Regions from separate parts of the Bradyrhizobium sp. SZCCHNS3016 genome, predicted to be linked through region 2. Evidence: predicted binding sites of a transcription regulator. Region 2 holds the regulator's gene; the other holds the start of a gene.
The links. The regulator HrcA, encoded in region 2, represses chaperone genes, less so after heat shock. The targets are predictions, from matches to a motif close to GTTAGCACTCNCNNNNNGNGAGTGCTAAC.
Positions count from the first base shown of each region.

Region 1: a site for HrcA is predicted at 2,095-2,123, ahead of groES (co-chaperone GroES). Genes of this name have one in related genera too.

Region 1 is NZ_JAUETE010000011.1:150,999-156,785, reverse strand. Features, by position in the region: gene QW881_RS21430 (GGDEF domain-containing protein) at 1-775, opposite strand, end outside; gene QW881_RS21425 (trypsin-like peptidase domain-containing protein) at 921-2,015, opposite strand; gene groES (co-chaperone GroES) at 2,237-2,551, shown strand; gene groL (chaperonin GroEL) at 2,594-4,216, shown strand; gene QW881_RS21410 (hypothetical protein) at 4,481-4,711, shown strand; gene QW881_RS21405 (Hsp20 family protein) at 4,945-5,394, shown strand; gene QW881_RS21400 (hypothetical protein) at 5,485-5,787, shown strand, end outside.
Region 2 is NZ_JAUETE010000017.1:132,814-138,600, forward strand. Features, by position in the region: gene QW881_RS27750 (penicillin-binding protein activator) at 1-399, shown strand, start outside; gene hemW (radical SAM family heme chaperone HemW) at 413-1,570, opposite strand; gene rdgB (RdgB/HAM1 family non-canonical purine NTP pyrophosphatase) at 1,557-2,201, opposite strand; gene rph (ribonuclease PH) at 2,198-2,911, opposite strand; gene hrcA (heat-inducible transcriptional repressor HrcA) at 3,096-4,184, shown strand; gene grpE (nucleotide exchange factor GrpE) at 4,317-4,937, shown strand; gene QW881_RS27780 (hypothetical protein) at 5,101-5,787, opposite strand, start outside.

The DNA of each region.
Region 1 (5,787 bases), on a different contig from region 2:
CATCGAGATCGAGATACAGGACGGCGAAGCTCCGGTCGCCGCCGGCCTTGTCCGTGAGTCTGCTCTGCAGCGCGTCGATCAGGCCGGCGCGGTTGGACAGGCCCGTGAGCGGATCGCGCCGCGCCCGCTCGTCGCTCTCGCGTTTGGACTGCATGACCGCCACCAGCATCTTGTTGAGCCGGAACGCCGCGCCGGTCATCGCGAGGAAGTAGACCGGCATCTGCAGATACATCGCGAACAACAGCGGCTCATGCGACGTCGCGACGCCCGGGATGACCGGGCCGATGCTGAACAGGATCATGGTGCCGACGAGGCGCGGCGCGCTGAAATTGCGAAAGCAGATGCCGCCCACCATGGCGGCCGACGAGATGCAGGTGAGTGACGCGGCGACCCAGTCGCCGGAGGCGAGGCTGATGCCGACGCCGAAGCCGACGCTGGCGCTCCATGCCACCGACAGCAGGATGTGGATGTCGGTCGGCGTCGTTAGCCGCTCGCGCGCGCGGCGGTAGGCAATGATCATCACGATCAGTCGCGACAGGCAGATTACGACTTCCATCACGAACCATGTGATGAAGAGGGCGGTCGGCGTGCGCAGCGCAAGCGCCGCGGCGACCGCCACGGTGTTGATGGCGCCGCCGGCGAAAACCGACCAGCAGCCGTACAGCTCACCCGTCAATGCGAGTCGGATATCTGATGACACCGGATATCCCGGGTCGGCCAGCCAGCGCGTCACGCGCCAGCGTGGCAAACTGAACGCCAAACCATCACCCCGCATTTCAATACCTCCGCGGGGTTGCAATAAGCGCGATGGCACTTAACAGGCGTTTAGAGAGGTATCGGCGTCTCGCTGCATGCTTGATGCACGGTAAAAATTTACTCCACGTGGTATGCGCAGCTAACAGCGAACAGAAGTTGAATTCTCAGCCCGAGGTTCTCGCGCGCGCACGTTCTTCGGTGACTGGCGCGACCTCCACCGTCGCGTTGCCGAGCGCGCGGTCGCGCTCGAACACGAGACGGACGCGCTGCCCGACCGGTGTGAGGCCGATCAGGTTGCGAACCTGCGTGGCGCTGCGCACCGGCATGTCGTTCGCCTTCACGATGATGTCACCCTTGCGCAGTCCCGCGCGTTCGGCCGGCGAGCCCACGGTGACGTCGGCGACGCGCGCACCCTGAATCCGGCCATCGGCCGGCGCATCCAGGTCGAGCAGGGTCACGCCGATACGCCCGCGGTCGACGCGGCCGTTGGCGACCAGTTGCTCCATCACCCGCCGCGCCATGTTGATGGGCACGGCGAAACCGATGCCGACATTGCCGCCGCCGGGCGAGATGATCGCGGTGTTGATGCCGACCAGCTCGCCGCGCAGATTGATCAGCGCGCCGCCGGAATTTCCGGGATTGATCGCCGCGTCGGTCTGGATGAAGTCCTCGTAGCCCTGCTTGCCGAGGCCGGTTCGCCCGAGCGCGCTCACGAGACCCGAGGTGACGGTCTGGCCAAGGCCGAACGGGTTGCCGACGGCGATCACGAAGTCGCCGACCTCGAGCGCATCACTGTCGCCAAGCGAGATGGTCTTGAGGTCGATGGGGTCCCTGATCTGCAGCAGCGCGATATCGGTGGCGGGATCGCGCCCGATCAGGCGGGCGGCGAATTTGCGGCCATCCTTGGTGCGGATCTGCGCTGTCGTGACGTGCTCGACGACGTGATTGGCGGTCATGACGTAGCCGCGCTGCGCATCGACGATGACGCCCGAGCCGGTGGCGCTGATCTGCTTCTCGACCTGCTTGGGGACATCGAAGAACTCGCGGAAGAGCGGGTCCTGGTAGAGTGGGTTGTCCTGGCGGACCTTGCCTTCGACCGAGATGTTGACGACGGCCGGCGTCACCTCCTTCACCAGCGGCGCGAGCGTCGGCACCCGGCCGAGCTTGAGATCGGGAATTTGGGCCAGGGCGGGCCCGGTCATCAGGCAAAACAGGATGGCAGGCGCCAGGACGGCCCGGAGAGAAGGCGGAAGCTGCATCGTGATCCCCAACAAGCGCGATCAGGTTCTTTTGGCGACGACAGAGCTGGGAAAGCAGCCGGCCCGGTTCAAGAGCCGCGCTGGCAATCGTTCCCCGAGAGTGCCAAAAAATTTGCGTGACCCTCTTGAACGAAAAGTTCGGCTTTCCTAGGTCGTTGCTCGCCCGGGGGCCGGATGGACCCGAGGCTTATGACATCGCTGATCTGTAAAGGAGGATGTGCATGCATTTCCGTCCATTGCACGACCGCGTGCTCGTGCGCCGCATCGAGGCCGAGGAGAAGACCAAGGGCGGCATCATCATTCCCGACACCGCCAAGGAGAAGCCGCAGGAGGGCGAGATCGTCGCCGCGGGTCCAGGTGCGCGGAATGAGCAGGGGCAGCAGGTCGCCCTCGACGTCAAGCCCGGCGACCGGGTGCTGTTCGGCAAGTGGTCGGGCACCGAGGTCAAGATCGACGGCAAGGATCTCCTGATCATGAAGGAGAGCGATCTGCTCGGCGTCATCGAAGCTCCCGTGGCGGCGAAGAAGGCCGCCTGATTCCCTCAACTGACAGTCATCGAGAGAAAGGAGACGACGAACATGGCTGCCAAGGACGTGAAGTTTTCGACCGACGCGCGCGACCACATGCTGCGCGGCGTCGACATCCTCGCCAATGCCGTGAAGGTCACGCTCGGTCCCAAGGGCCGCAACGTCGTGATCGAGAAATCGTTCGGCGCGCCGCGCATTACCAAGGACGGCGTGACGGTCGCCAAGGAGATCGAGCTCGAGGACAAGTTCGAGAACATGGGCGCGCAGATGGTGCGCGAGGTGGCCTCGAAAACCGCCGATCTCGCCGGCGACGGCACCACCACCGCAACCGTGCTCGCGCAGGCCATCGTCAAGGAAGGCGCCAAGTCGGTGGCTGCCGGCATGAACCCGATGGACCTCAAGCGCGGCATCGACCTCGCGGTCGACGCGATCGTGGCAGATCTCAAGTCGCACGCCAAGAAGATCACCAGCAATGACGAGATCGCGCAGGTCGGCACCATCTCGGCCAATGGCGACAACGAAATCGGCCGCTTCCTCGCCGAGGCCATGCAGAAGGTCGGAAATGAAGGCGTGATCACGGTCGAGGAGGCCAAGAGCCTCGACACCGAGCTCGAAGTGGTCGAGGGCATGCAGTTCGACCGCGGCTACGTCTCGCCGTACTTCGTCACCAATTCCGAGAAGATGCGGGTCGAGCTCGAGGATCCCTACATCCTGATCCATGAGAAGAAGCTGTCGGGCCTGCAGACCATGCTGCCGCTGCTCGAGGCCGTGGTGCAGTCCGGCAAGCCGCTGCTGATCGTCGCCGAGGACGTCGAGGGCGAGGCGCTGGCGACGCTTGTCGTCAACAAGCTGCGCGGCGGCCTGAAGATCGCAGCTGTCAAGGCGCCCGGCTTCGGCGATCGCCGCAAGGCCATGCTGGAGGACATCGCGATCCTCACCGGCGGCACCACCATCTCCGAGGATCTCGGCATCAAGCTGGAGAACGTGACGCTGTCGATGCTCGGCCGCGCCAAGAAGGTCGTGATCGACAAGGAGAACACCACCATCGTAGATGGTGCCGGCGCCAAGAAGGACATCGAGGCGCGCGCGCAGCAGATCAAGCTGCAGATCGAGGAGACCACCTCCGACTACGACCGCGAGAAGCTGCAGGAGCGGCTCGCCAAGCTCGCCGGCGGCGTCGCGGTCATCCGGGTCGGCGGCGCCACCGAGGTTGAGGTCAAGGAGCGCAAGGACCGCGTCGACGATGCGCTGCACGCGACCCGCGCTGCGGTGGAGGAGGGCATCCTGCCCGGCGGCGGCGTGGCGTTGCTGCGCGCCACCAAGGTGCTCGACGGCGTCAAGACTGTTAACGCCGACCAGAAGGCCGGCGTCGACATCGTCCGGCGCGCCATCCAGGTGCCGGTGCGGCAGATCGTGCAGAACGCCGGCGAGGACGGCTCGCTGGTGGTCGGCAAGCTCCTGGAGAAGGATGCCTATGGCTGGGGCTTCAACGCCGCGACCGGCGAGTACCAGGATCTGGTGCAGGCCGGCGTGATCGACCCCGCCAAGGTGGTCCGTACCGCGCTGCAGGATGCGGCCTCGGTCGCCTCGCTGCTGATCACCACCGAGGCGCTGGTGGCCGACAAGCCGAAGAAGCCGGAGGCCGCCGCGGCTGCGCCGTCGATGGACTTCTGATCAGACGAAGCCGGGGCTGGCCGCAACCAGCCCCGGCTGCCTGAAGGAAATATCTACAAACAACTGATCGCTGCCCTGTGCGGTCGTGGATCGGCCACAACGCGCAGCTATCAATCAGGTTGACGACCGCAATCGGTCCAGAACCGGCCACAATTGCCATGCGGCTGGACTGTGAATGGATCGACGGTTCACGGGAGGTGTGGTTGAGCGCTGTCGCGCCGCCCGGTCTCATCAGCAGCGCAGCGCGAGCTCGCAGGCCCGATCATGCCAGCCTGGCAATACGATCATCCGCCGCCCAACCCGACCTCCGTCATGAGCATGGGTGATCCCCGTCGCTTGACGCGGTTTTTGATCGAGAGCGAGCAACGCGTGGTGGCGCACTGCCAGGCCGTGTTGTCGCGTGGCGACATCGATCAGCGCGAGCGCGACCGGCTGGTCAGCGTGCTCCGGGAGGCGACGATGCGGCTGCAACGGCTGTCCGCCGTGGCCGCCTGATGGGTGTTGCGCTGCGATAGAGGCTGCGACAAAAAATTCGATTTTCCCTCTTGAAACGGATGTCGGCTGTTCTAAGTCGTCTGCTGCCGCTTCGGCGGCGCCGGGTGCCGTAAGGGCCCGGTCGATATCTGGGCGCTGACCGGTCGTCTGGTACTCAGAAGTTTCTGGGACTTTGAAGTCTGCATCGGCTCGGCGCTCCTTCGTATCCATCTTGCTCTTAGGAGGACTTGGCTATGAGGACCTACGACTTCTCTCCGCTGTGGCGTTCGACCATCGGCTTCGACCGTCTGTTCGACCTGCTCGACGAGACCCAGCGCGCGGTCGAGGACAACTATCCCCCGTACAACATCGAGCGGCTCGGCGACGACCGCTACCAGATTTCGCTGGCGCTGGCAGGCTTCGCCCCGGACGAGCTGTCCATCACCGCCGAGCACAACGTGCTCACGGTGGAAGGGCGCAAGGCCGACAAGGAGACCCGCGAATATCTCTATCAGGGCATCTCGTCGCGTCCCTTCAAGCGGCAGTTCAATCTCGCCGACTACGTGCAGGTGACGAACGCGGCGTTCGACAACGGCCTGCTGCGGATCGAGCTGGTACGCGAGATCCCCGAGGCGATGAAGCCCCGCCGCATTGCCATCGGCACGGCATCGGTCGAGCAGATCGCGCAGCAGAAGGCGGCTTGACGCCTTGTTCGAGCTGCGGCGCGGGCGGAATGTCGCCCGCGCCCTTGCAGCAACTGTCTCTTGTGAAAGGAGTGGAAGAGGAGAGACGCCATGAGCGAGCACCGTTTTTCGATCACCGCCGGCAGTGCCGGATTCCATCCGGTCTCACACTACGAGTCGCCGGCAGACCTGCTGAATGACCGCAAGCTGTCGCTGGCCGAGAAGCGGCTGATCCTGTCGTCCTGGGCGTCGGACATGTATGCCGTCGAGTCGCAGCCCGGCCTGCGCAAGATTCCCGGCATCGCCAGGCCGCTGCATCTGGCCGACGTGCTCGGCGCGCTGCGTCAGCTCGACCGCGAAGATCAGCCACCGCGCCCGCGCGGCGGGGCCGCCATGCGCATCGTTCCGCCCGTC
Region 2 (5,787 bases):
GCCAATCTGCGCAACATTCAGTTGCTCGGCACCGGATTGTGGGACAATCCGCGCGTCTATGCCAGCGCCAGCCTGCAGGGCGGCCTCTATGCTGCGCCGGATCCCTCCGGTTTCCGCGCCTTCGCAGGTCGCTACCGGACGCGGTTCGGCGGCGATCCCGTGCGCACGGCAACCCTCGCCTACGATGCGGTGGCGCTCGTGGCCGCGTTGGCGCGCACCCAGGGCAACCAGCGCTTCGCGCCCGATGTCCTGACCAATGCATCGGGCTTTGCCGGCATCGATGGGCTGTTCCGGTTCCGCAGCGACGGCACCAATGAGCGCGGGCTTGCCGTGATGCGCGTCGGTTCGGGTGGCGGACAGACGGTCGCCGGCGCGCCGAAGAGCTTCAGCGCGACGTGAGTCGCAGCCTCGTTCAGGCGGCGAGATCGGCGACGACCGCGTCGAGCACCGGAAAGCCGTCCTGAGTCACGCGCAGCCGTCCATCCGGATCGACCGCGATGGCGCCCTCCTCGCGCAGCAGCGCGATGCGGCGCGGATCGAGCGCACGGCCGGAGATCGCGGCATACCGCCTGGGGTCGATGCCTTCGGCCAAACGCAGCCCCATCAGCAGGAATTCGTCGGCGCGCTCCTCGCGGTTGAGCTCGTCGTCGGTCATCACACCATGACCGTTGGACTCCACCCGCATCAGCCAGGCCTCCGGCCGCTTGTCGGTCGCGGTCGCATGCCTGATGCCGCCGATGTCGAGACGACCATGGGCGCCGGGGCCGATGCCGGCATATTCGTGGCCGCGCCAATAGATCAGATTGTGCCGGCACTCCGCGCCCGGGCGGGCATGATTGGAGATCTCATAGGCCGGCAGTCCGTGACGGCCACAGATCTCCTGCGTGACGTCGTACAAGGTGCGGGCCAGGCCTTCATCCGGCGTCTTCAGCTTGCCTGCGGCGTGCAGGCCGAAGAACGGCGTGCCTTCCTCGATCGTCAGTTGATACAGCGACAGGTGCTCAGCCGCCTCGCCGATCGCGCGCGTCAGCTCCTCGGTCCACATCGCCGGCGTCTGGTCGGGCCGGGCGTAGATCAGATCGAACGAATAACGCTCGAACGCATTGCGCGCGATCGCCACCGCCTTCATCGCCTCCTCGGCGGTGTGCAGGCGTCCCAGCATCTTGAGCGACGCATCGTCCATCGCCTGGACGCCGAGCGAGACCCGGTTGACGCCGGCGGCGCGATAGCCGGCAAAGCGTGTCGCCTCGACGCTGGTCGGATTGGCTTCGAGTGACACCTCGACATCGCCAGCGACGTGCCAGTGCTTGCCGATCGCGTCGAGAATGGCGCCGACCGTCTGCGGCTGCATCAGCGACGGCGTGCCGCCGCCGAGAAAAATCGACGTGACGGTGCGCGGCCCGATGCGGGCGGCCGTGGTCGCGATCTCCTGCACAAAGGCGCGGGCGAAGCGGTCCTGATCGATGGCGGCATGCCGGACATGGCTGTTGAAGTCGCAATACGGACATTTCGACAGGCAGAACGGCCAGTGCACATAGACGCCGAACGCTTCGCTGTCAGCGCTGGTCAAGGCAGATCTCCGCGAGCTTTACGAAGGCGCGCGCCCGGTGCGACAGGCCGAGCCCGAGCGGCGGCAGGCCATGCTTCTCGATGCTGGTCATCTCGCCGAAGGTCCGGTCGTGGCTCTCGGGCAGGAACATCGGGTCGTAGCCGAAGCCCGCCGTGCCACGCGGCGGCCAGACCAGGGTGCCGTCGACCCGCGCCTCGACCTCCTCGACATGACCGTCCGGCCACGCCACGCACAGCGCCGAGACGAAATGCGCGCTGCGCTTGTCGGCACTCCTCGCGTCCCGCTCCTGCAGCAGGCGCTCGATGCGCGTCATCGCGCCGGTGAAATCCTTGTCCGGTCCGGCCCAGCGCGCCGAATAGATCCCGGGCGCCCCATCGAGCGCATGAACCACGATGCCGGAATCGTCGGCAAAGGCAGGAAGCTGCGCGGCATTGGCCGCGGCGACCGCCTTGATGCGGGCGTTGGCCTGGAAGGTCTCGCCGGTCTCGTCCGGCTCGTCCAGGCCGAGATCGCCGGCCGACACCGCCTCGACGCCATGGGGGGCGAGCAGCTCGCGCATCTCGGCAAGCTTGCCGGGATTGTGGGTCGCGATGACGAGGCGCCCGGTGAGCTTGCGATGACCGCTACTCACGCGACCGCCATCTTCTGCAGGTCGACCAGCCGCGCCACGCCCTTGCGGGCCAGTGCCATCAGCGCCAGGAGCTCGGCCTCGGTGAACGGCGTCTTCTCCGCCGTGCCCTGCACCTCGATGATGCGGCCGTCGCCGGTCATGACGAAATTGGCGTCGGTCTCCGCCTCGGAATCCTCGGCGTAGTCGAGATCCAGCACCGGCGTGCCGTTGTAGATGCCGCAGGAGATCGCGGCGACGTTGGCGCGCAGCACCTCGGTCTTGATCATGTTGCGCGACTTCATCCACTTGATGCAGTCGGCCAGCGCCACCCAGGCGCCGGTGATCGACGCCGTGCGCGTGCCGCCGTCGGCCTGCAGCACGTCGCAATCGACCGTGATCTGGCGCTCGCCGAGCGCTTCCAGGTCGATCGCGGTGCGCAGCGAGCGGCCGATCAGACGCTGGATCTCGACGGTGCGACCGGTCTGCTTGCCGGCGGAGGCCTCGCGCCGGGTCCGTTCCAGCGTGGCGCGCGGCAGCATGCCGTATTCGGCCGTGATCCAGCCGCGCCCCTGGCCCTTGAGCCAGGGCGGCAGCCGGTCCTCCAGCGTGGCGGTGACCAGCACATGGGTGTCGCCGAACTTCACCAGGCAGGAGCCCTCGGCGTATTTGACGACGCCGCGTTCCAGGCTCACGGCCCGCAGTTCATCCGGTGCACGGCGGCTCGGCCGCATGATTCTCTCCGTGAAAGCGCGCGAAAGACCGACTTTGACCGGCCTTGTAGGAGCCGCGACCGGCAGCGGCAAGGGCTTATCAAGGGTTTATCATGGCCTCGTCGCGCCCGAGAGCGCGCGACGACCGGCTTGCCACCGAGCCGCCGCATGGACACATTATAGGCAGCTGCGAGGAGAGCATCTGGTGGCCCACCACGATCCGATCAACCTGATGACACCGCCGGCCGGTCTGGCGCAGCTCAACGAGCGCTCGCGCGAGATCTTCCGGCAGATCGTCGAAAGCTATCTGGCGACCGGCGAGCCGGTCGGCTCGCGCAACATTTCGCGGCTGATCGCGGTTCCGCTGTCGCCGGCCTCGGTGCGCAACGTCATGGCCGATCTCGAGCAGCTCGGCCTGATCTACGCGCCGCACACCTCGGCCGGCCGCCTGCCGACCGAGGCCGGCCTGCGTTTCTTCGTGGACGCCCTGATGCAGGTCGGCGACATGACCGAGGCTGAGCAGCAATCGATCCAGAGCCAGCTCGCCGCGGTCGGGCGGGCGCAATCGGTCGAGGCCGCCCTGGACGAGGCGCTGACCCGGCTGTCGGGTCTGACCCGTGCCGCTGCCGTGGTTCTGACCGCCAAATCCAACACCCGGCTGAAGCACATCGAGTTCGTCAGGCTCGAGCCCGAGCGTGCGCTGGTCGTGCTGGTGGGCGAGGACGGGCAGGTCGAGAACCGGGTTCTGGTTCTGCCGCCGGGCGTGCCATCCTCGGCGCTGACCGAGGCGTCCAATTTCCTCAATGCCCGCATCAGAGGGCGGACCTTGGCGGAAGCACGGCTCGAGCTCGAGACCGCGCTGGCGCATGATCGTACCGAGCTCGACCAGCTCGCGCAGAAGGTGATCGCCGCCGGTGTCGCGAGCTGGTCCGGAGGGGACAGCGACGAGCGGCAGCTCATCGTGCGCGGCCATGCCAACCTGCTCGAGGACCTGCATGCGCTCGAAGATCTCGAGCGCGTGCGGCGGCTGTTCGACGATCTCGAGACCAAGCGCGGCGTCGTCGATCTGCTCGGACGGGCAGAGAGCGCGGAAGGTGTCCGCATCTTCATTGGCTCGGAGAACAAGCTGTTCTCGCTGTCGGGCTCGTCGACGATCGTGTCGCCCTATTCCGACGCCACGGGTCGCATCGTCGGCGTGCTCGGTGTCATCGGTCCGACCCGGCTCAACTATGCCCGGGTGATCCCGACGGTCGATTATGCCGCGCGTCTGGTCAGCCGGCTGCTTGGTGGCTGACGCGTGACATGGTTAACCCGCGGACAGCGCCATCGGGCGCGATGGTCAGGCTGCGCTTGATTTTCGACGCCCAAAGCACGATATCCCGCACCATACCCCCAAAACCCGTCAGCCGAACTTGCGAGTCTGTCCATGACCGATCCCGACCTGCATAAGAATGATCCGGAAAACCCGGCGCAGGCCAGCGAACCCGTCGTCTCCAAGCCCTATATCATGCCCGACGATCCTGAGACCGGCTCGGTCGAGGCCCTTGCCAAGGAGGCGGCCGACGCGCGCGACAAGATGCTGCGCACGCTGGCGGAGATGGAGAACCTGCGCAAGCGGACGGCCCGTGAAGTCGCCGATGCACGCATGTACGGCATCACCGGCTTCGCGCGCGACGTGCTCGACATCGCCGACAATCTGCAGCGCGCGCTCGATGCCGTGCCGGCCGAGACACGCGCCAATGCCGATGCAGGCCTCAAATCGTTGATCGAGGGCGTCGAGCTCACCGAGCGCTCGCTGCTCAACACGCTGGAGAAGAACGGCGTCAAGAAGTTCGATCCGACGGGACAGAAGTTCGACCCCAACTTCCAGCAGGCGATGTACGAGGTCCCGGATTCGTCGGTGCCGTCGGGCACCGTGGTGCAGGTCGTACAGGCCGGCTTCATGATCGGCGAGCGCATCCTGCGTCCCGCGCTGGTCGGCGTGTCCAAGGGTGGCGCGAAGGCGGCGCCCGCGCCGAGCAACGATCAGTCGAACAGCGCCGCGTGACGGCAAGCATAGGCAGGCCTTCTCCTGCCGTCCTATCAGTCCAACGAAGAAGCCACGGGCGGTGATGCCAGTGGCTTCTTGTTTGTCGGCGCGAGTTTGTAGTTCGTGTCGCGGCAGTGGACCGCGGCCGATGAGACCGCGGCTTCCGGATACCGAGTTGGGCTCAGCCTCTCGGCTGGATGCCGTCGCGGACGGCGCGGAAGCGCGGGAAGGCTACCGACCACTGATCGCGCGGCGCGCTGCCGATGATCCGCAGCGTATTCGGCCCGCCGAAGCGCAGCCATTGCACCACGGTCACCGGCGTATTGTCCTTGCCGCTGGTGGCTTCGAGCCGGGTCTCGTAGGCCGGCTGGCCGTCGATGCGGATCGGCTCGGACATCGTGATGCGCGCTTCGCGGACGCCCGGAATGGTGGTGGCCGCCTGCTGGGCGACACGCGCGCGGTCGCCCGCCTCCGGGGCCACCCCGGCCACGAGCCCGATCACCACGAAGGGCGCGGCTTCGAAGCCCTTGTCCTCTTCGCCGTCGGCCAGGATCAAGGCACCCGGCCCGAGCGTGCGGATGGTCTTGAACCCGGAGAGCTCGGTCACCTTGAACGGCATCATCGCGAGCTGCTCGTCGACGGGAACGTCCTTGCGGACGACGGCGGAGGCGAACATCTGACGCACGGCATCGTCGGTGTAGATCCGGCTCGCGGTCTCCGGGATCTGCACGGCCACGTAGCCGGAGAAGCCGTTGCCGGGCAGGATCATCGAGTAGCGCCGCACCGGCGTGGCGCCATCCCGACCGTTCTCAACCGTGTAGTAGGCGGTGCCGGCGGCGGTCTCGATGCTCTCCGGCTTGACGCTGCC